One region of the Lysinibacillus sp. NPDC097214 genome, then DNA from elsewhere that is predicted to be linked to it. Evidence: riboswitches for the same ligand, from Rfam matches in the RefSeq annotation. Region 1 holds a riboswitch; the other holds the start of a gene.
What was found. A riboswitch is a leader RNA that binds a small molecule or an ion and turns the genes downstream of it on or off. The one in region 1 is predicted to bind S-adenosylmethionine.
Positions count from the first base shown of each region.

Region 2: another riboswitch for S-adenosylmethionine. It lies ahead of ACQKMI_RS21440 (O-acetylhomoserine aminocarboxypropyltransferase/cysteine synthase family protein); the one in region 1 lies ahead of ACQKMI_RS20005 (methionine ABC transporter ATP-binding protein).

Region 1 is NZ_JBNNSS010000010.1:85,782-97,199, reverse strand. It holds gene ACQKMI_RS20020 (response regulator) at 1-648, opposite strand, end outside; gene ACQKMI_RS20015 (MetQ/NlpA family ABC transporter substrate-binding protein) at 943-1,800, opposite strand; gene ACQKMI_RS20010 (methionine ABC transporter permease) at 1,884-2,552, opposite strand; gene ACQKMI_RS20005 (methionine ABC transporter ATP-binding protein) at 2,542-3,570, opposite strand; SAM riboswitch class I at 3,656-3,760, opposite strand; gene ACQKMI_RS20000 (thioredoxin family protein) at 3,814-4,125, opposite strand; gene ACQKMI_RS19995 (toprim domain-containing protein) at 4,142-4,483, opposite strand; gene gcvH (glycine cleavage system protein GcvH) at 4,684-5,064, opposite strand; gene ACQKMI_RS19985 (arsenate reductase family protein) at 5,145-5,501, opposite strand; gene ACQKMI_RS19980 (acyl-CoA dehydrogenase family protein) at 5,794-7,578, opposite strand; gene ACQKMI_RS19975 (acetyl-CoA C-acetyltransferase) at 7,699-8,871, opposite strand; gene ACQKMI_RS19970 (3-hydroxyacyl-CoA dehydrogenase/enoyl-CoA hydratase family protein) at 8,925-11,309, opposite strand.
Region 2 is NZ_JBNNSS010000012.1:97,819-109,236, forward strand. It holds gene ACQKMI_RS21430 (homoserine dehydrogenase) at 1-701, opposite strand, end outside; gene ACQKMI_RS21435 (hypothetical protein) at 1,407-1,793, opposite strand; gene ACQKMI_RS21440 (O-acetylhomoserine aminocarboxypropyltransferase/cysteine synthase family protein) at 2,116-3,417, opposite strand; SAM riboswitch class I at 3,536-3,649, opposite strand; gene ACQKMI_RS21445 (glycerol-3-phosphate acyltransferase) at 3,993-4,625, shown strand; gene ACQKMI_RS21450 (DASS family sodium-coupled anion symporter) at 4,808-6,289, shown strand; gene ACQKMI_RS21455 (hypothetical protein) at 6,271-6,690, shown strand; gene ACQKMI_RS21460 (succinate CoA transferase) at 6,645-8,165, opposite strand; gene chrR (class II chromate reductase ChrR) at 8,452-9,183, shown strand; gene ACQKMI_RS21470 (peptide-methionine (S)-S-oxide reductase) at 9,738-10,208, shown strand; gene ACQKMI_RS21475 (helix-turn-helix transcriptional regulator) at 10,560-11,418, shown strand, end outside.

The DNA of each region.
Region 1 (11,418 bases):
ATGCATATGACCGGTTTTATAGTTATCGGACTGTAAGAAAGTATAACCATCTTCATAGGTTGACACGTCTAAAGTATAATGAGGAATGTCTAAATTTTCGAGTGTCGTTTCTAGTACTTTTCTAAAGATTTCATTTTGTTCAATAATGCTAACCTTTACTTGCTCCATTGGTTGTACACGATAATCTGTAACCTGTTCGACTGACCAAATCGGCTGTTCGTCATCTGCTAGTTTGTGCTTATTTTTATCTAACAATGTTTCAAAGTCAACATTATTATTTCTTATTTCAGTAACGGAAGCTTTTAACGCTATTTGTTGAAATTCCCTTTCTTGCGTTAGAATTGCGAATATCCGTTTTAAAAACGCCTTTACCTCTACCTCACTACTTTGCAGAAAAAATATTCCCCAATGCATGCCATCTGCTAGTTGGAAAAGTAAATCTGTTTTTCGTATTTTTGATTTTAGAAAAGCTGAAATTTGATGATTTACTTGATGATCTATATCAGTTCCTTGGGAGGAATTCGCAACTTTAAAAAAGACTGCGGTCATTGTTAAACGTGAGCGAATAACACTCTCACGCAAAATTTCAAAATAACCCTTTACCTCATGTTCCTGCATAAGGTCTTCTGCAATGATTAATTTATTCATTAATGTTCACTCCAGTTGATGGAAGAAGCATTTTATTCTTCTTCATTATTTTTCTATCATTCTATTGATTTTAAACACAACAACTATAGTAATAAAGATGACTAAACAATTTCTATACAAAATTTTTGGTAAATCGGTCACTTTTAAAATATTATTATATTTTTGCTATAAACTACAGAGTAATACCTCTTTTGATGAAAAGTTGTATTTTTCTGACAACAGCTATCCTTTTTATAACAAGAAGAAAGAGTATGTAAGTTTTATTCTTACATACCCTTTTCAATAAATTTTAAATTATTTAACTGGTACAACTGAGCCTTTCCATTCTTCAATAATGAAGTCTTGGATTTCTTTAGATTTTAATACTTCTATTAATTTTTTAATTTCTGGTTTTGTTTCATCACCAGCACGTACAGCGACAATATTTACATAAGGAGATTCTTTATCTTCAAGAGAAATTGCATCTTTCAATGGATTTATGCCGTTATCGATTGCAAAGTTCGAGTTGATCAGAACCGCATCTCCTTCATTATTTTCATACATTTGTACAAGCATTTCAGGCGCTGTATTTGCATCGAATTTGAAGTTTTTAGGGTTTTCTGCGATATCTTTTATTTCTGCTGCTGTTTTATCAACACCATCTTTTAATTTAATTAAGCCCTTAGCTTCTAACAATGAAAGCATACGACCGTGGTCTGAAACGGAGCTAGAAAGTAAAATTGTTGCACCTTTTGGTAGATCCTCAAGAGATTTATATTTTTTAGAGTATATTCCGATTGGTTCAATGTGAATGGCACCCGCATTTACAAAGTCATAGCCGTTTTCTTTCATGCTAAGCTCTAAGAAAGGTAGGTGTTGGAAATAGTTTGCATCAAGTTCACCTGATTCTAAATGTTTGTTTGGTAATACATAGTCTTGATACGTTTCAATTTCAAGATCGATACCTTCTTTAGCTAAAATTGGTTTTGCTTTTTCCAAAATAACCGCATGAGGCGTATTAGAAGCACCTATTGTTAATGTTACATTTTCTTTATTGTCTGATTTATCACCAGATGATGCGTTTGAGTTTGTATCTTCTTTTTTACCAGCACCACAAGCAGCTAAAGCTAGCACTAATACCGATAAAAATAATCCTGCTAATAATTTTTTCATTTTATTGCACTTCCTTTTCCCTTATTAAAGTATGTTAGCGGTATAAAACCGAAATAACCTCTTTGATGTCGAGCTTTGCCTTTTTAGCGTTTATCTGTTTTGGCTGTTATCATGTCGCCAATCCATTGAATAATAAATACTACTATTAAGATTAATATAGTCGCCATTAAAGTTACATCTTGGCGATTACGTTGGAAACCATCTAAGAATGCTAAGTTTCCTAGACCACCTGCACCGATAATACCTGCCATCGCAGTATAGCCAACAAGTGCTACAGCCGTTACAGTAATACCAGAAATAAGCGCTGGTAACGATTCTGGAATTAATACTTTCCAAATAATCGTTGACGTTTTGGCACCCATTGAACGAGCTGCTTCAATAACACCTCTATCAATTTCACGTAAGGCAATTAATACCATCCGTGCATAAAATGGCGCAGCTCCGATAATTAGTGCCGGTAAAGCCGCATCTGCGCCACGAATTGTGCCGAGTAAAAATTTCGTAAACGGAATTAATAAAATAATTAATACGATAAATGGAATCGAACGGAAAATGTTAACGATTGAGCCTGTTAAAAAGTTCACCAGTTTATTGGCCCATAGTTGGTTTGGACTTGATAAGAATAGTAAGATCCCAATTACTAATCCAAGTATAAATGTAATCACCGTAGAAATTGTGGTCATGTACAATGTTTCATACGTAGCTTCCCACATTTTTTCCCAGTCGACATTCGGAAAGAGACTAGTTAGCATTGGCAATCACCTCCGTTTGTACTTCGACTGTATGCAAGTAGCTAAGTGCAGCTGCAACATTCGCCTCTGTGCCTTCAATTTGCACAATAAGTGTACCGTACGCGCCATTTTTCGTTTGCGAAATATTACCATGTACTATACTTACTTCTACATCAAATTGTTTTACAAGATGTGAAATAACAGGCTGCTCTGTTTTTTCTCCTACAAATATTAACTTAACAAGTTGTCCATCAGGGTAATTTGCTTTAATTTGTACCACAGTTTCCTGTGTTTCCTTCGTATCCGTAATTTGAGAAACGAATTTTTTTGTAATGGCCGCTTGTGGAGCTTGGAATACTTGTAATACTTCACCACGTTCTACAATTTCTCCAGCTTCCATAACCGCTACACGATGGCAAATTTTGCGAATAACGTGCATTTCATGTGTGATTAGCACAATCGTTAAACCTAATCGTTCATTAATATCGACAAGTAAATCTAGGATAGCATCTGTTGTCTCCGGATCCAGTGCGGATGTTGCCTCATCACATAACAATACTTCTGGATTATTAGCAAGTGCACGAGCGATGCCTACACGTTGCTTTTGCCCCCCTGATAGTTGTGATGGATACGCATTAGCGCGTCCATCTAAGCCAACTAGTGTGATTAATTCTTTCACACGGACCTCACGTTTTGCCTTTGGAACACCAGCGATTTCTAGTGGAAAAGCGATGTTTTCCGCAACAGTTCTAGACCAAAGTAAATTGAAATGTTGGAAAATCATACTGACCTTTTGTCTAGCATCTCTGAGCTTTTGCCCCTTTATGGATGAAAATTCTTGATTGTTAACCGTTACCGTACCAGATGTAGGCTTTTCTAAACCGTTTAACAAGCGAATCATTGTACTTTTACCAGCGCCACTGTAACCGATAATGCCAAAAATTTCACCTTTATTAATAGAAAGGTTGACGTCTTTAACTGCTGTTAATTCGCCATTCGAGGTTTTGTATTTCTTCGTAATATTTTGAAGATTGATCATAGCGAATTCTCCTTTTCTCATATAAAAAAACCCCTTCACTTATAGACAAGTAGAAGGGGTCACGTAACTTATACGCTAAACCGTTCTCTCATCTGTCAAAGATAAAATCTTTGGGTGATTTGGCACCTTTTCACTTAGTGTTGGTTGCCGGGCTTCATAGGGCACTTCCCTCCGCCGCTCTTTATAAGAGTTCGATATATTTATATTTTTTAGTATATTCGTACTTTACCACGTGAGTAAAGTTCAGTCAATTGATTTTTTTAACAATTCGTATAAATATGGTACGGATTGAAAGGCATAAACCTTTTCCGTCACTTTTCCGCCTTCACATACAAGTAAACACGGTACACTTTCAATTTTATTCTCATAAGCGATTTGCTCGATAAAATTAATATTCGCTTTACCAACCTGTAGCTGTGGCAGCAATTGCTCTACAACCGACATCATTTTCGATGCAACTACACACGTTCCACACATTGGCGTATATAAATAAAAAGCAGCTTTTTCACCAGACTGGATAGCCGCGTCCCACTGCTCTTTTGACCATTCTTCCATCTTTTTTCACGCAACCTTACAAAATATATTCATTATGGATTGAGAAATGTGCACGAAGCAAAATCGCAGCTAGCACCTTCCTCGGAGTTGTCTCAACTTCCTTATATGTTGGCATTGTACGTAAATGCTCAGCCTCTGGATAATGTCTGTCCATTAATGCTCGTAGCTTATCACCCGATGTATCTGCATCAAAAAATGTATAAAGCTCACAGCCTTCATATGGATCGAGTAACTCTTCTAATTGATGCACACCAATTGTACCATTCGTGCAAAGTATTTTAACATGTTCATTTAAAATAGGTTCAATTTGAAGCTTATCCGAACGGCCTTCTACAATTAAGCATTTCCCCTCGAACATAACGCCACCCCCGTTTAGACATATCCCTTATCTTTCATTATATCAATAAATCTTGTCTTTGATACTGTTAGACACCTATTGATATGGGAATATACTTGCATTCACCCTCCTCCACTATGTTGGTAGGATGAATGAAGATAATAAAAAACGTCGGTAATTTCCGACGTTTTTCTATTACAGGCTTGTCTTACAGGCTTGTATTATTCTGCAATCATTTCATCGTATTGCTCAGCTGTCATAAGTTTTTCAACTTCTGATGCATCAGCAGGCTCTACAACGACCATCCATGCTTTTTCATATGGTGATTCATTAACGAATTCTGGGCTATCTTCTAAATCTGCATTTACTTCAACTACTGTACCTGAGATTGGTGCATATAATTCAGAAACTGTTTTTACAGATTCTACGCTACCGAATGGATCATCTGTTTTGATTTCGTCGCCAACTTGTGGAAGTTCAACGAAAACGATATCTCCAAGTTCAGATTGTGCGAAGTGAGAAATACCGATACGTACTTTACCATCTTCTACTTTTACCCATTCGTGCTCTTCAGAGTATCGTAAGTCTTTAGGTGTGCTCATGCAAAAAACCCCTCCATAAATATGTAATATATTCACTTTCAGTGTGCCATACTTCTACCATAAAAACAAGATTAAAAGCGTTATTTCCAAGCTTGCTCAAAATCTGATTCTTTAAACCCTAAAGTAACTTTATTTCCATCAGTTACAATCGGACGCTTAATTAACATACCATCGGACGCAAGCAGTTCAAGCTGCTCCTCTTCAGTCATTTCAGCAAGCTTATCTTTCAAGCCGAGCTCGCGATATTTCATACCAGAAGTATTAAAAAATTTCTTTAAAGGTTGTCCACTTGCCTGCCATAAGTTTGATAATTCGTCCTTTGTAGGCGTTTGTTCGACAATGTGTACCTCTTCGTATGAAATTCCATTGTCATTTAGCCATTTTTGAGCTTTTTTACAAGTAGTACATTTAGGATATTGAATAAATTGAATCGTCATTTATAAGGCTCCTCTACTATCTTTTTAGGACACTATATTTTCAGCGTCCCCCTCATTTTCTGTAGTATACCATCATAACCGGTACGAACCAAAATGAAACAATTAATAGCTCAATACTTCCAAAGCGTGGGATTGATTTCCGTTCCGGCTGGGCGCTTTCCGAAGCGTCAGCGACAAAGCGAGTAGCCTGGAACGGAAATCACCTCCTCATTTTGCAAGAGCCATACTATTATTTCCAACAAAAAAACCTAGCTATCACACCTCAGTGGATAGCTAGGTTTAACCTGCGATATTAAACTACAAATTTTTCTGCTTCAATTAATTTAACAGAAGCTTCGCGTTTCTTCTCGATTAAGTTGTATGGGTTGTTGCGAGTTAATTTACGTAGTGCAGACAATGTCATGCGTGCAGCGTCGCCATCTGCTGAAGCAAGAATCGTATCTTTTGCTTCTTTTTCAATTTCTGCAAATGCTTCTTGGCAGAAGATTTGAGTGTACAATAACTTTTGATGAGCTTTTTCAGCACCGTCACGAGCAATCGCTTTTTCTGTACGCAATACAGCAGATTCCATAGCGAATAGTTGGTTTGCGATATTTGCAATCTTCACTAATACTTCTTGCTCTTGATCAAGCTTCGCGCCGAAGCGTTGTGCTGCTAAACCTGCTGCCAATACAGCAATTTTCTTCGCATTTTTCACAAGATATTTTTCCTGTGCTAAAGGCTCTGTGCCTACATCTTCAGGCATTAACATAAGAAGTTCTTGCTGTAAATTTTGAGCGACTTTTAGTAATGGCAATTCGCCTTTTAATGCCTTTTTCATAAATGTACCTGGTACAATCATGCGGTTAATTTCATTTGTACCTTCAAAAATACGATTAATACGAGAATCACGGTAAATACGTTCTACTTCGTATTCAGCCATAAAGCCGTAACCACCATGTAATTGAAGCGCTTCATCTGCAATATAATCTAAAGTCTCAGAACCAAATACTTTAGCAATAGAACATTCAATCGCATACTCAGCAATTGCACCAGCAATTACTTTCCCTTGCTTTTGCTCATCTGGGCTTAGTTGACTTAAGCGGTCCTCAAATAAACCTACTGTACGATAATTTAATGACTCAGACGCATATAATTGTGAAGCCATAGTCGATAGTTTTTCTTTTGTTAGATTGAAATCAGACAGCTTCGTTTTAAACTGCTGACGTTGGTTTGTATATTGAATAGCTAGCTCTAATGCACGCTTCGAGCCACCGATTGTTCCAACCCCTAATTTATAGCGACCGATATTTAAAATATTAAAGGCAATAACGTGTCCGCGACCTACTTCACCTAAAAGGTTTTCTACAGGTACTTCTGCATCTTCAAGTATTAATGTACGTGTCGATGAAGATTTAATCCCCATTTTTTTCTCTTCTGCTCCAACTGAAACGCCATTGAAGGCACGTTCTACGATAAATGCTGTAAATTTATCGCCATCGATTTTTGCATAAACAACAAATACATCTGCAAAGCCTGCATTTGTAATCCATTGCTTTTCACCGTTTAAAATATAATGTGTCCCTGCATCGTTTAACTTGGCAGTCGTTTTTGCACCTAATGCATCAGAACCTGAACCTGGCTCTGTTAAGGCGTAAGCAGCGATTAATTCACCTGACGAAAGCTTTGGTAAATACGTCTTCTTTTGATCTTCATTTCCGAATAGGACGATTGGTAAAGAACCAATACCTACATGTGCACCATGTGTAATAGAGAAGCCGCCAGCAACTGACATTTTTTCTGCAATTAATGCAGAAGAAACTTTGTCTAATCCTAGACCTTCATATTCTTCAGGTACATCTGCGCTTAGTAAGCCGAGTTCACCTGCACTTTTTAGTAGGCGAACCGAATGCTCAAATTCATGATTTTCTAAATTTTCAACGACTGGTAACACTTCATTTGCTACATACTCTTCAGTAGTTTTAGCAATCATCTTATGCTCATCTGTGAAATCTTCTGGTGTAAATACACGATCTAACTCCACATCTTCAATAATAAATCCGCCGCCTTTAATGAAATCCGTTGTTTTTTCTGTCATTCAAAATTCCTCCCTATGCATCTATTAGTAATAGTTTTTATCCCCAATATATAGAAAAGCTTGAAGCACTGTGTTCGGAGGCAACCAGAAACGTAGCACTCCAAGCTGATCTAGCAAAAATTATAGAAGTTCAAATACTCCCGCAGCACCCATACCGCCGCCGATACACATTGTCACGACACCATATTTCTTACCTTGACGCTTCAATTCATGAATAAGCTTTAATGTTAAAATAGCTCCCGTTGCACCAAGTGGGTGACCTACGGCAATGGCTCCACCATTGACATTTACTTTATTTTGATCGATGCCTAAATGACGTACGACCTGTAAGGATTGTGATGCAAATGCTTCGTTAATTTCCCAAAGATCAATGTCATCTATTGATAAACCCGCAATTTCAAGTGCTTTCGGTACTGCCACGATTGGGCCAATACCCATCACCTCAGGAGGTACTCCACCCACCGCAAAGCCTAAAAACTTCGCCATCGGTTTAAGCCCTTGCTTTTCAGCTTCCTCACGATCCATCACAAGTACCGCTGCTGCACCGTCCGAAGTTTGAGAAGAATTACCAGCTGTAACACTCCCCTTAATATGGAAGGCTGGACGAAGCTTTGCTAAACCTTCTACAGATGTACCTGGACGTACACCTTCATCCATGCTAAACGTGAATTTTTTCACCTGTGGTTTGTTGTTGTCATCTACATAATGTTGCTCCACTTCGATTGGTACGATTTCATCATTGAATTTGCCTTCTTTAATCGCCTTTTCTGCAAGCTCATGTGAACGAACAGCAAATGCATCCTGATCTTCTCTACTTACATTGTATTGACGCGCCACTTCCTCAGCTGTGTGCCCCATCCCCATATAATATTGAGGAGCAGTTTCTGCTAACGTTGGATTTAAGCGAGGCGTATTGCCAACCATTGGCACCATACTCATAGACTCGACGCCACCAGCAAGAATTGCCTTAGAATGTCCTAGCATAATACGCTCTGCTGCAAAAGCAATTGCCTGTAAACCTGATGAACAGAATCTATTAATTGTCTGCGCTGGCGTTGTATCTGGTAATCCAGCAAGCGCTCCAATATTACGTGCTACGTTCATGCCCTGCTCAGCTTCTGGCATTGCACATCCTAAAATTAAATCGTCAATCGGACCTTCATAGCCCGCTCTTTTTAATGTTTCTTTGACAACCACCGCTCCAAAATCATCTGGTCTAACGGTTGCTAAAGAACCTTTCTTCGCTTTCCCAATCGGAGTTCGTGCTCCTGCTACAATAACGGCTTCACGCATCGTATTAATCCCCCTTTGTTTCATGTGCAAGTATGGTTAATTCAGTCTTAAAGTTAGTTACGCAGTGGTTTTCCCTTTAAAAGCATGTGCTGCATTCTTTGTTGAGATAACGGATCTGCCACTAAGCTAAGGAACGCCTCACGTTCAAGGTTTAATAGGTATTGTTCATCTACTAATGTGCCATATGGAACTTTACCACCAGCAATGACATACGCTAATTTTTTAGCGATTTTTAAATCATGTTCACTAATATAGCCTGATTCAAACATTCCTTGCGCACCGATTAATAGCGTACCGTATCCTGATGCACCGACTACAGGAACTTTGGTAGGTACAGGCGGTAAATAGCCTGATTCAAAAAGCGCTAGTGCAGCTTGTTTTGCATCATATAGTTGGTGATCTGGGTTAACAGAAATCCCGTCAGCAAAGTTTAAGAAGTTATTTTCACGTGCTTCTTCACCAGATGTCGAAACTTTCGCCATCGCAATCGATTCAAATACTTTATTAGCAATATGTTGATAGTCTACCTCGACGCCATTTGGTAAGCCTTTGAGGAATTTTTGGTAAAGCGCTTTATTACCGCCACCGCCAGGAACTAATCCTACGCCGACTTCGACTAAGCCCATATACGTTTCCATTGTTGCTTGAATATGTGCGGCTGGTAAGCAAACTTCTGCTCCGCCACCAAGTGTCATAGCAAAAGGCGCTGCCACAACAGGCTTGCGAGAGTATTTAATCTTTTGCATCGCATCTTGGAATGCTTTAATAACGAAATCTAACTCAAAAATATTATCATCCTGTGCTTCTACTAAAATCATTCCTAGATTTGCACCAACACAGAAGTTTTTCCCTTGGTTACCGATGACTAAGCCTTTATAATTCGCTTCTACTTCATCGATTGCAAAGTTAATCATTTGGATAATGTCTAAGCCAATTGCATTTGATTGGGAATGGAATTCAAGTAATGCAATTCCATCACCTATATCTATTAAACTAGCACCTGTATTTGATTTAATAACACCGTGCTTTTTCTTATAGCGTTTTAAGTTAATTTCCTTTTCATTGACTGGCACTTTTACGTATTCAGAGCCATTATAATAGGCAAGGTCGCCGTTCATGTCCGAATAGAAAGTTTCAAAGCCACTTGCTAACATATCTTTGACGAATGCCGGCACCTCACGACCTTCTGCCTCCATTTTAGCTACGGACTCTTTGACGCCAATTGCGTCCCATATTTCAAATGGCCCTTGCTGCCAACCGAAGCCCCATTTCATAGCATTGTCAATGGCAACAATATCATCAGCAATTTCACCGTGTAGCTGTGCAGAGTAAATGAGCGTTGGAGCAAAGATACCCCATAATAACTCTCCGGTACGATCCTTAGCATATGTTAATGCTTTCACTTTATTTGCTAATCCACGTGTTTGTTTTGCCATTTCGATAGAAGGTGTTTTTAACTTTTTAGCAGGGCTATATTCTAAAGTGTTTGGATCAATTTCAAGGATCTCTTTACCTTGCTTTAAGAAGAATCCTTGACCTGATTTTGCTCCGAGCCAGCCGTTTGTGACCATTTTCTGTAAGAATTCGGGTACTGCAAATACTTGCTGCTCTTCACCAGTTGTTTGATCATAAACGTTTTTCGCTACATGGATAAATGTATCTAAACCAACAACATCCAACGTTCGGAAGGTTGCAGATTTGGGACGTCCAATTAGTGGACCGGTTACAGAATCCACCTCACCAACTGAATAGCTACCCTTCATCATTTCTTGTAAAGTAATTAGTAAACCGTACGTTCCGATACGGTTGGCAATGAAGTTCGGTGTATCCTTTGCAAGTACGACACCTTTCCCAAGTACATCTTCGCCAAATGTTTTCATAAAGCTGACAACTTCTGGCGCTGTTGTGTTTGCTGGGATGACTTCAAGTAATTTTAAATAGCGTGGCGGATTGAAAAAGTGAGTTCCTAGGAAATGCTTTTTAAAATCTTCTGAACGCCCTTCTGCCATTGCATCGATACTTATGCCCGATGTGTTTGAACTAATAATTGTACCTGGCTTACGTACAGCATCAACTTTTTCATATAAGTTTTGTTTAATCGCTAAATTTTCAACAACAACTTCAATAATCCAATCTACATCTTTTAATTTCTCTAAATCGTCCTCAAAGTTACCAACCGATAGTAGTGATAAATTTTTCTTAGAAGTAAGTGGTGCTGGCTTTTGCTTTAATAACTTTTGAAGAGCTCCGCCTGCGATACGATTTCTTACAGCAGGATGCTCTAAGGAAAGCCCCTTCGCTTCTTCCTCTTTTGTTAGTTCCTTCGGTGCAATGTCTAATAATAATGTTGGAATACCGATGTTTGCTAAATGTGCTGCAATTCCAGAACCCATTACCCCAGAACCTAGAACAGCTGCTTTTTTAATGTTGTAAGTCACAAGCAATTCCCCCTTATTCTCCCATTGAATGAATAGTCATTCATTTTTTGACCAAAAAAATATCAAGTTTACCTTAGTGTATTTTTGTCCAGAATTTGAATGGGTCTAG
Region 2 (11,418 bases), on a different contig from region 1:
TGCTCTGCCGAAATACTATCAATGCCAACTACCTCGACGTCAGCCCAGTCTGGTTGTTCACCAAATGCCAAAGCACTTAAAATCATTAATTTTTTAAAGGCATCCTGTCCGGAAATATCATTATATGGATCTGCCTCTGCATAACCTAAATTTTGTGCCTCTTTTAAAGCAGTTTCGAACGACCAACCCTGTGAACGCATTTTCGTTAAAATATAGTTGGATGTCCCATTTAAAACACCCTGAATACGACTAACATCATTGACAAGCAAAATATTTTTCATCGTTTTAATAACTGGTACTCCACCAGCGGTTGTTGCCTCTAGGCCTACAAATACACCGTTTGCTTTTGCAAGGTCCTGTAACTCCAAACCTCGCTTTGCAAACATTACTTTGTTAGCTGTGATAACATGACATTTATGTTCAACAGCCCGCTTTAAGTAAGTAAATGCTGGCTCCTCATTCACGATCGCCTCAAAAACAACCTGCATACCCGGCTCTGCTAACACTTCATCCATACTAGTTGTCATTAAATGTGCTGTCCCTGGTACACGTTCACGGCTAGCGTCTGTAACTAAAATTTTTGCTACTTCTAGCTCAATTCCTAATTTATTTTTAAGCTCTTCACGCTTTTCGTTTAATATATGGTAAATTCCTTGACCTACCGTTCCAAATCCTAATATAGCTGCCTTTATAGTTGCCATTTCTGTTATTCCCTCCAACTTACATTCCGCAGTTTCATTATATTTATTTCGTCTCAGCTTAATTCGTACAGATTTTGAATTGTTCGCCGACTTTACAAAGCAGGTCGTGTTTAACACTTCGTTTTCAGACAGATATTTAGTCATGGTGTTTCACGTTCACTACAAAAAATATTCTGAATGAAGATACAGTCTGTGAAACACACAAATTCAAATAATTCAAAATTCAACTTAATGAAGATTGTAACGTAAATACATACATTGCACAAGAAAAATCTTTCTAGGATGGACATTTGTTTACCCTAGAAGTGCAAAGGAAATCGTTTTCATTCCTTTTATTATATGATTTTTCACTTGATCTATAATAATTGAACAAATATTGACGATTCTTTATAAAGGATCATCACTATAGCGTGGGGTTGATTTCCGTTGCAGCTAGGCGCTTTCCTGGGGGCGTCCGACCTCCACTCCAATCAACTTATATATGGCATAAATTTCAACAAATGTCATCCACAACTTTTGGTGATGAGCCAAAAACAAATGTCTTTCTTCTATTATATATATGTATGTAAATACATTCATAAAAATTGTTCTTTTGAAATATATTAATAAAAATTTTTTCAATTATGCTAGTATATCTTCCAACATCTAATTAAAAAACTCATTCCCTGTAGCAGCAGAGAATGAGCCTAATTATATGAGGGATAATTAACTAGCTTTGGTTAGCAATTTATAACGATATTGTATTAAAGCCTGTTGCACTAGTCTTATTTCCTCTAGCGTAAAATTTGGTATTGCATACGTACGTTCAACTAATTGGAATGTGCCGTATTTTAAGTAATACTCTGTTGCAGGTAGAGGAATATGACTTGCTCCATAGCCTTCATAAGCTTCAAAAACTTCTTTTACTGTATAGCCTTCCTCTTTGACATAAACAATTTCCTTAAAAGCTGAATGTCCAAAGATTTCTTGCCATTTACTCTCAACTGACGCAAGTATGTTTTGAATGGACATGTTGTTCACAAACACATGACCTTCATTTAACTCATAAATAAGATAAGATGCAATGTTTTGCGCACTATACACATTTCCCATTTAAAACACTCCTTTATCATCAGTTTTTGTAGATAAGAGTAGTTACTGACTGAGCAACTACTCCGCTTCATATATTTCAAAAGTGGGGGAGCACTTATGAAAACTAAATGTCGAACGCTTTTCTTATTCCCTAGTATAAAACAAGGAATTAAGCAAGTCAATAATACTTATCAAATTACTAGGTATTATTTTAGAAGAATTTCAATTATCCTTACCAAATGAGGCAAGCGGATGATGCAGCAACGTTTTACGCATTACCAAATGAGGCCTATCGAATGAGAAAATACGTAAACGCTACAACATTAGCCAATGTGTTTTTTTATTAGGCTTCTACTTGTTGTTGTGAAGCTGTTACTTGTTCAATAGCTTGGTCTAAATCTGCAATAATGTCCTCTACTGCCTCTAAACCGATGGATAAGCGAATGAGCGACTCGGTTACGCCAGTTTGGATTAGTTCCTCAGCTGAAAGTTGCTGATGTGTAGTAGACGCTGGATGGATAATTAATGATTTGGCATCCCCTACATTTGCTACGTGCGAGAATAATTTCACACTATCAATCAATTTACGCCCTGCTTCTCGTCCACCTTTAATACCAAATGTAAGCACTGAACCGAAGCCATTTCTCAAATATTTTTTAGCTAACTCATGAGTAGGGAAATCTTCTAAACCATTGTAATTTACATATTCCACAGATGGGTGGTCTCGTAAATATTCAGCTACCGCTAATGCATTTTCATTGTGTTTAGGAATCCGCAAATGAAGCGTTTCTAAACCTTGTAATAAATTAAATGCTGCATCTGCACTTAATGTTGGTCCGAAGTCACGTAGTAATTGCACTCGCAGTTTTGTGGCAAATGCAGCCGCTGCTGTGTCAATACCATAACGCAAACCGTGATAAGAAGCATCTGGCTCCGTAAAGCCTGGGAAGCGTCCGCGAGTCCAATCAAACTTCCCTGCATCTACTACAACGCCACCTAAAGTTGTACCATGGCCGCCGATCCATTTCGTTGCGGAATGAACAACGATATCTGCACCGAAGTCAATTGGTGTAGAGCCATATGGTGAAGCAAATGTGCTATCAATAATTAATGGCAAGCCGTTTTCATGTGCTATATTCGCTACTGCTTCAATGTCTAGCACTTTTAAACTTGGGTTACCGTAAACTTCAGCGAACACCGCTTTTGTTTTATCCGTAATAGCTGCTTTGAAATTTTCTGGATTTGTTTCATCTACAAAAATTGTTTTAATACCGTAGTTTGGTAGTGTGTTGGCGAATAAATTATAAGTACCTCCGTACAAAGAGCTACCTGCAACAATTTCATCACCTGCCCCTGCAAGATTTAAAATTGAAAATGCAATAGCTGCTGCACCAGATGAAAGTGCTACCGCTGCTGTACCGCCTTCTAATAAAGCGACGCGTTTTTCAAAAACATCTACAGTTGGGTTTGTAATTCGTGTGTAAATATTGCCAGCTTCCTCTAAGGCAAAAAGACGTTGCGCATGAGCAGTGTCTTTAAAAACGAATGCCGTTGAGCGATATACGGGTACTGTTCGAGATCCTGTTACCGGGTCTGGCTCTTGGCCACCGTGTAACAGCAATGTTTCTGGTTTAAAATTTGTCATTGTATACCTCCATATGGTTGTTTTTTTTACGATGGTACCGGAGATGAGGAGGATTTTTTCAGTAGAAAACAAAAACCCTCTTCAGCTAAGAAGAGGGTTGCGGGTGCAAGTTTTCCTCCCCTTATCTGCCAGATCCAAGTAAGAATCTGTAGGAATTAGCACCTTAGCAAGTTCGTCACTTACTGGTTGCCGGGCATCATAGGGCCTATCCCTCCGCCGCTCTTGATAAGAGTATGAGATTCAATTTCCATCGTTGTTACAAAGTATAAACATAGACTATTTCTCTGTCAACACTAAAATTTTATTTTTTCCGAAACTTCTGTCTGCTTTTTTACGTAATACGAACGCATACATTATTTTAGTGTTTACTAGTTTCTCATCAAAACGTAGGGTTGATTTACGTTCCGACTGAGCGTTTCCTGGGGGCGTCCGATGAGCCGCTTGGGCCAACACGATGTTGGTCACGAAGGAGTCGCCCAGTCGTAACGAAGATCAACTTATATACAATGACACGTTTTAAAATGTCATTCCTAACTTTTAGTGAGGAGCCTATTTATTTAGAAAGGAGGACTTTTATGTTAAAAGCGGTTATCATTTTTCTTCTTGTTGGTTATTTGATTGGCTGTGTTCACGGTTCTAAAGTTGCTCAGTTTTTATCCGGGGTAGATTTAAAAAAGGCTGGATATGGCAATGCAGGTGCCTCTAACGCAACACTCTCCCTCGGATGGAAATACGGCATATTAGTTGCACTTATCGATATCGGTAAAGGTGTTGTCGCTATTATCGGTGCACATGCTTACCTTGCCGATATAACACAATTAACAGACATACAAGTTTGGCTCTTTACTTATCTCGTAGCTGTTGGTGTCATTTTAGGTCATAATTTCCCGTTTTATATGGGCTTCAAAGGCGGTAAAGGGACCGCTTCAATCATAGGAATATTACTTGCGATTGATTGGAAAATTGGTTTATTAGCACTCTTATTATTTGTTATTTTATCTTTCCTGACGAACTATTTAATTGTCGGTGTACTTGTATTTTATCTCGTTTTTTGTCTAGCCACATATTTATGGATTCCTGGAATAGGTCCAACGATTATAGCCCTATTTCTTTTTGGCATAGCCATCATTTTGCACATCGAAAATATTAAACGATTAATGCTAGGAACTGAACCTAAAGTTACTTCTGCATTCAAAAAGAAAAAATAATATCTTTTTTGGATATTTTTGTCTTTTCTATGACCACATATTTTCTCGTAACTGGCCATTATCGCTATAAATAGAGGGTATTTTACACACTAGTTTTTTTACCAATAAATAGACAAATCACTCCCTTAATAAAGCATTTTACTAGTCGATGTTATAGAAAATACTAGAGAGGATGAAAAAGTATGTCTACTTCTGAACAAGCAAAACCGAAACGTAATTTGAAGCCACTCTGGATCGCATTAGCCTTCGCTTCACTAATCATCATAACTTTTTTACCGAACAACGGCGATTTACCTGTAGCTGGACAACGGGCCTTGGCTATTTTAGCTTTCGCTATCATTCTTTGGGTTACAGAAGCAGTATCCTATCCCGTTAGCTCTGCCATGATTATTGCTCTCGTTACAGTTTTACTAGGATTAGCTCCGTCAATGGAAGATCCAACGAGAGAGCTAGGAACATCAGATGCATTAAAATTAGCATTAAGTGGATTTAGTAATTCAGCAGTTGCACTAGTAGCCGCAGCTCTTTTCCTAGCGGCAGCCATGCAAATTACCAATTTACATAAACGTCTTGCGCTATGGATTCTTTCACTAGTAGGGACAAAAACGAAAGCCATTGTATTCGGTGCTATTTTAGTATCTATTGCACTCGCATTCTTCGTCCCTTCTGCTACTGCACGTGCAGGCGCAGTTGTACCAATACTACTCGGAATGGTAGCGGCATTTGGCTTACCACGTGATAGTCGACTTGCTGCTTTACTTGTCATTACCTCTGTGCAAGCTGTCTCCATTTGGAATATCGGTATTAAAACGGCAGCAGCTCAAAATATGGTCGCTTTAAATTTCATTAAAGAACAATTTGGTGTGGATATTTCTTGGGGTGCTTGGTTGCTTTATGCTGCCCCCTTCTCCATCATCATGTCAGTGGCTCTATTTTTCATTATGATTACACTAATTAAACCTGAAACAAGTAATATCGAAGGTGGCCGAGAAGTAATCAAAAAACAGCTTGCGGAACTTGGCCCATTAAAAGCTCCCGAAATTCGATTAATCATCACATCTGTAGTTTTACTATTTTTCTGGGCTACTGAGGGCAAACTCCACCCATTCGATACGACAACCGTCACAATCATTGCAATCGCTATTTTATTAATGCCTAAAGTCGGGGTCTATACGTGGAAGCAAGTTGAACCGCATATTCCTTGGGGGACAATTATCGTCTTTGCAGTAGGCATTATGCTAGGAACAGTCTTGCTTAATACGAAAGGTGCATCGTGGTTGTCTGATAAAGTATTCGGTTCACTCGGTTTAGATTCTATGCCAATTCTTGCAACCATTGCGCTTGTCACTTTATTTAATATTCTTATTCATTTAGGCTTTGCGAGTGCAACAAGCTTAGCGTCTGCGCTTATACCAGTGTTTATCGTTTTAGCCTCAACATTAACGGCTAATGTCGATCAGGTTGGTTTCGTTATCGTGCAACAATTCGTTATTAGCTTTGGCTTCCTCTTACCTATTAGTGCACCGCAAAATATGCTTGCTTATGGTACAGGAGCCTTTACAACAAAGGATTTCTTAAAATCTGGTATTCCATTAACGATCATTGGATACATCCTAGTTCTCCTATTCTCCGCAACGTATTGGAAATGGATTGGATTATTGTAAAGAGAAGGGATCATCACCATAACGTTTGGTTGATTTCCGTTCCGGCTGGGCGCTTTGCCGCTGACGCTTCGCTTTCGCGCAGAGCTTCCTGGGGGCGTCCGATGAGCCGCTTGGGGCAACAGGATGTTGGTCACGAAGGCGTTATCACAGGATGTGATGGGTTTAGCCTTCGTTCCTCTATCGCTGATCCCCAAGGAGTCGCCCAACCTCCACTCCAATCAACTAATATACATGGCATATGTTTTTACAAATGCCATCCACAACTTTTGATGATGAGCCAGAAGAAGCCGTTTCTAAAACAACAAGAAGCCTTGAAGGAACAAATCAACTGTCCTTCAAGGCTTTTATTACTTTATTATTTCGATAAAGCTGGGTTCTTCATCGTTCCATTTTTTGCGTAATTCACATGCCATGAGAGTGCTTTTTCTAGAACATGTGGCGTATGATGTCCACCTGTTACTTCATTGGCATCGTTATAATACTTCCATAATTGCTCACGGTATTCCGGGTGTGCACAGTTATCGATAATGAGTCCCACCCGTTCTTTTGGAGCAAGCCCACGTAAGTCTGCCACTCCCTGCTCAGTTACGATGACGTCTACATCATGCTCTGTATGGTCGACATGCGACACCATCGGAACGATACTAGAAATATTTCCGCCTTTCGCGTAAGATTTTGTGACGAAAATACCTAATCGCGCATTACGTGCAAAGTCTCCAGAGCCGCCGATTCCATTCATCATTTTTGTGCCAGAAACATGTGTAGAATTCACATTCCCGTAAATATCCACTTCTAATGCTGTATTAACAGAGATTAGCCCGAGTCGGCGAATAATTTCTGGTTGGTTAGAAATCTCTTGCGGACGTAATACTAGTTTATCTGTATATTTTTCAAAATTCCCATAAACTCTGTTGCCCACTTCCTCGGAAAGGGTAATAGAAGTGGCAGATGCGAAGTTTACCTTTCCTGCATCCATTAATTCGAATACTGCGTCTTGCAGCACTTCTGAATATACTTCTAAGTTCTCAAACTCAGAATCTTTAAAACCTAATAAAACGGCATTCGCTACTGAGCCTACACCCGATTGAATAGGTCTTAAGCTTGTTGTTAAACGACCTACTTTAATTTCTTCGCGTAGGAAATTTAATAAATGATTAGCCATTATATCTGTTTCTTCATCCGCAGGAACAATCGTTGATGGTGCATCTAAAATATCTGAAATCACAATACCTTTTACTTTATCTAAATCTAGTGGTATACCAATTGTGCCAAGTCGATCGGATACATTTTGCAATGGAATTGGATCACGTTTCCCCTGTAGTCCTGGTACAAAAATATCATGGACACCCTCTAATGCATCAAGCTGAGCTACGTTCAACTCAATGATTATTTGGTCTGCCTCTTGCACAAAAATCGGAGAGTTGCCAACTGAAGTTGTAGGAATTAGTAAGCCCTCTTCTGTAATAGCAGCTGCTTCAATAATCGCAAAGTCAATGGGACCGATAATACCTTGACGTACTAGCTCCGCATTATGTGATAGATGTGCATCAACGAATGTGATTTCACCACTGTTGATTTTGTTACGAATGCCGGCATCTGCTTGGAAAGGTCCACGTTTACGAATAACGCCAGCTTCTGCTAAGTATTGGTCGACTTCTGGACCAAGTGATGCACCTGTATATACATCTACCTTGAAGTTCTCTTTTTTAGCTTTCTCCACAAGCGCAAGTGGTACCACTTTAACATCACCAGCACGAGTAAACCCACTCATCCCAAGTACCATACCATCCTTAATCCAAGACGCTGCTTCATCTGCTGTTACCACCTTGCTCCGTAGCTGTTCATTACGAAGCTTTTTCGCTAACTTTTCTTCCATCCCTTATTCCTCCATCCGACTTTATTTTTGTTCAACTAGATTACTCGGTTTACTCCTTTTGGCATAGTCATCCATTTATTAGAAATCCAACCAAATAAACCGCCCACACATAATTTTAAACTATTCAGAATTTTTAATCTATAACTAACAAAATATTTTATTTTACGAGAAGTTTTATGCATTCGCAAATTATTTAAAAATAATTTCAACATCGAAAAAGTTCGATTTTGACAAAGAAGCGTGATATGCTCTTGATATATACAAAGAGGAAAAGGAGATTTAATAAATGGTTAAAGAATTATTACGTAACCACTCTTCGGTTCGTATTTATGATGGAAATCCGATTTCAAAGGAAATTATTGAAGAATTAATTGCTACTGCACAAATGGCTGCTACATCACATTTTGTGCAAGCTTATAGTGTTATTTGGGTAACTGATGAGGAGAAAAAGGAAAAACTAGGGTTACTCTCTGGTAATCCTCGCCAATACGAAACTTCTGGTGGTGCCTTTGTCTTCTGTGTAGACTTCAAACGACTTCAATCAGCAGGCAAATTAGAAGGTGTAGACATTGTCGCGGATTCCGCAGAAAACGTACTTGTTGGAGTAGCCGATGTATCATTATTCGCGCAAAACTTTGTTGTTGCTGCAGAATCAATGGGATATGGAATTTGTTACATCGGAGGAGTGCGTAATAAGCTAGAGGAAATAAGCGAATTATTCAATCTACCTGACTATGTTTTCCCACTATTCGGCTTAACAATTGGGGTTCCTGCACGTCGCAATGAAGTAAAACCTCGTTTACCTGTCGCAGCAGTATTACATGAAAATGAATACAATGCAGAACAATATAAGGAGCTTTTACCAGCTTACAACGACACAATGGAAACATACTATAATAATCGCTCATCCAATCGAAAAATTGATAACTGGACGAAGCAAATGGCTGATTTCTTAATTGAACAACGCCGTCCTCATATTAAAGATTTCTTAGCAAAAAAGGGTTTTAATTGGAAATAATTTTATCAACAAGCTAAGTGGAGTTACTATCGCATGATAGTAACTCCACTTTTTTATCCTTAATACAGTTAACGATAAGTCAAAGGGGTTACATCAATTAACTTTTAGACATTTTTTATGATTATGGTATCTTCTTATAGCCTTATCAATACGGAGTCAGGATAGTTCAACAAAGGATATGTTATGATTAAAGAAATGAAATAACGAGTAAGCTTTGGTGGTATACAGTGGTATGTCACATCCGTATGAACAATTTGAGGACAAGCAGAGAATACATAGTCGGCTACCTTTTAATTGATAAACTAGTCAGTAGAAAAAGATAAGTGAATGTGCTTGTTTAACTAACGTGTGTGTTAATTAAAGACCATCGAGTTGCATATGCAGCTCTTTTTTTCTTTATTGAACTATCGGCGCTGTTTAGTTTAACAACCTGGCCATAATGTGGAAAATAAAATTTGTCATTATTTTAATGTGGAGTAGACTTAGTAACTACACTTTTACTCCTATTTACTTGGAATGAACTTTTTTATTTTTTAACAAAGAGGAGAGTCAATATGGAAGTAGTATATTTAGCAGGTGGATGTTTATGGGGAGTACAAGCTTTTATCAAAACTTTACCTGGGGTTAAGTTTACAGAAGCAGGAAGAGCTAATGGGACAAGTCATACACTTGAGGGTGATTATGATGGGTACGCCGAATGTGTGAAAACAGGATTTGATCCGACAGTTGTCACAATCAGGGAATTAATGGGATATTTATTTGAAATCATTGATCCATACAGTTTGAATAAACAAGGACAGGATGTTGGCGAGAAATACAGAACAGGAATATATAGTGATAAGCCTGAACACTTAATAGAGGCGAAGGCGTTTCTTGGTGAGAGAGATGATTACGACCTTATAGTTGTTGAAGTATTACCTCTTACAAACTATATGAGAAGTGCAGAAGAACATCAAGATAGGTTAGCTAGATGTCCAAATGATTATTGTCATATTCCTGAAGAAATATTAAATAGGTATAAGTAAGGGAGATTATTAAAAGATGGTTTATGGAATTTATAGTTTGGAACAGAACTGTTTAATCATTTTCAACGATCAGGCGCGATTGTTTAATAAGCGTCTCTGTTCTTCTTAAACTTACGGTGGCATTAATTAAAGATCATTGAGTTGCAAGTACAATAAGGTGAAACGCTTTTTTACTAACAGAACATGCTAGCGGAAATAGGAATTTGATTTTACAGCCCCCCTCTTTTGGGATTAGATTAAAAAATCAATTTTTATACTATTCACTTGGTTATAGAAAGAGAAATAAAATAGCAATTACTATCAAAAAACAAAATTATAAATCCTCTAAAATTAGGAAGTGAGGTGAGCAATATGTATAGCAAAGTGTCTCAAGATGTAATTTATTCTTTAGAAGAGTGTTTATTAGATGAATGGCAATTAGATGATTATGCATCACATATTGGCTATTCAAAATTTCATTTATCACGCATTTTCAAGCAAGAAACTGGTTTGACGATAAGTGAATATATTCGAAAACGAAGACTGGCAACAGCAGCAATGTATTTATTATATTCAGATGAATCGATAATCCAAATTGCGTTTGAGCTACGTTATCAATCACAAGAAGCATTCACACGTTCTTTTAAAGAGCTATATAAAATGCCACCTGGTAAATATCGCAAAATCATGCGAACACTTCAAGGGATGGAGGAAAAAAATATGAGTGATTTAACGACAATTAAAGGCTGGATTTTAAGTGGTTCACACCCGGCTCTTTATGAAATGAAAACGGATGGACAAATATTTCATACGGGTATTAAGTCAGGTTTACTGACTTCCAAAACAGATGTAGGTGAAGATCAATTCGGGACAATGATGCAAAGTTTTTCCGCAGAAAACTGGTTAGGAAAACGGATAAAACTATCTTGTTTCTTAAAGACAGATGAAGTTGTAAAATGTGGAGTTTGGTGTCGCGTAGATAATAGTACAGGTGATGTGATTCAGTTTGATAATATGGATAATAGACCTGTTCAGGGCACAACGGACTGGAACTTCTATTCGATTGTATTAGATGTACCAAAAGAAAGTGCTTCTATTCACTTCGGTATTCTATTAACAGGAACAGGTAAAGTATGGGCTGATGGATTTAAGTTTGAAGAAGTAGATTTATCTGTTACATCAACAAATATGCTTGGTCAAGAAAACTTGCCATTAGAGCCGGTTAATTTAG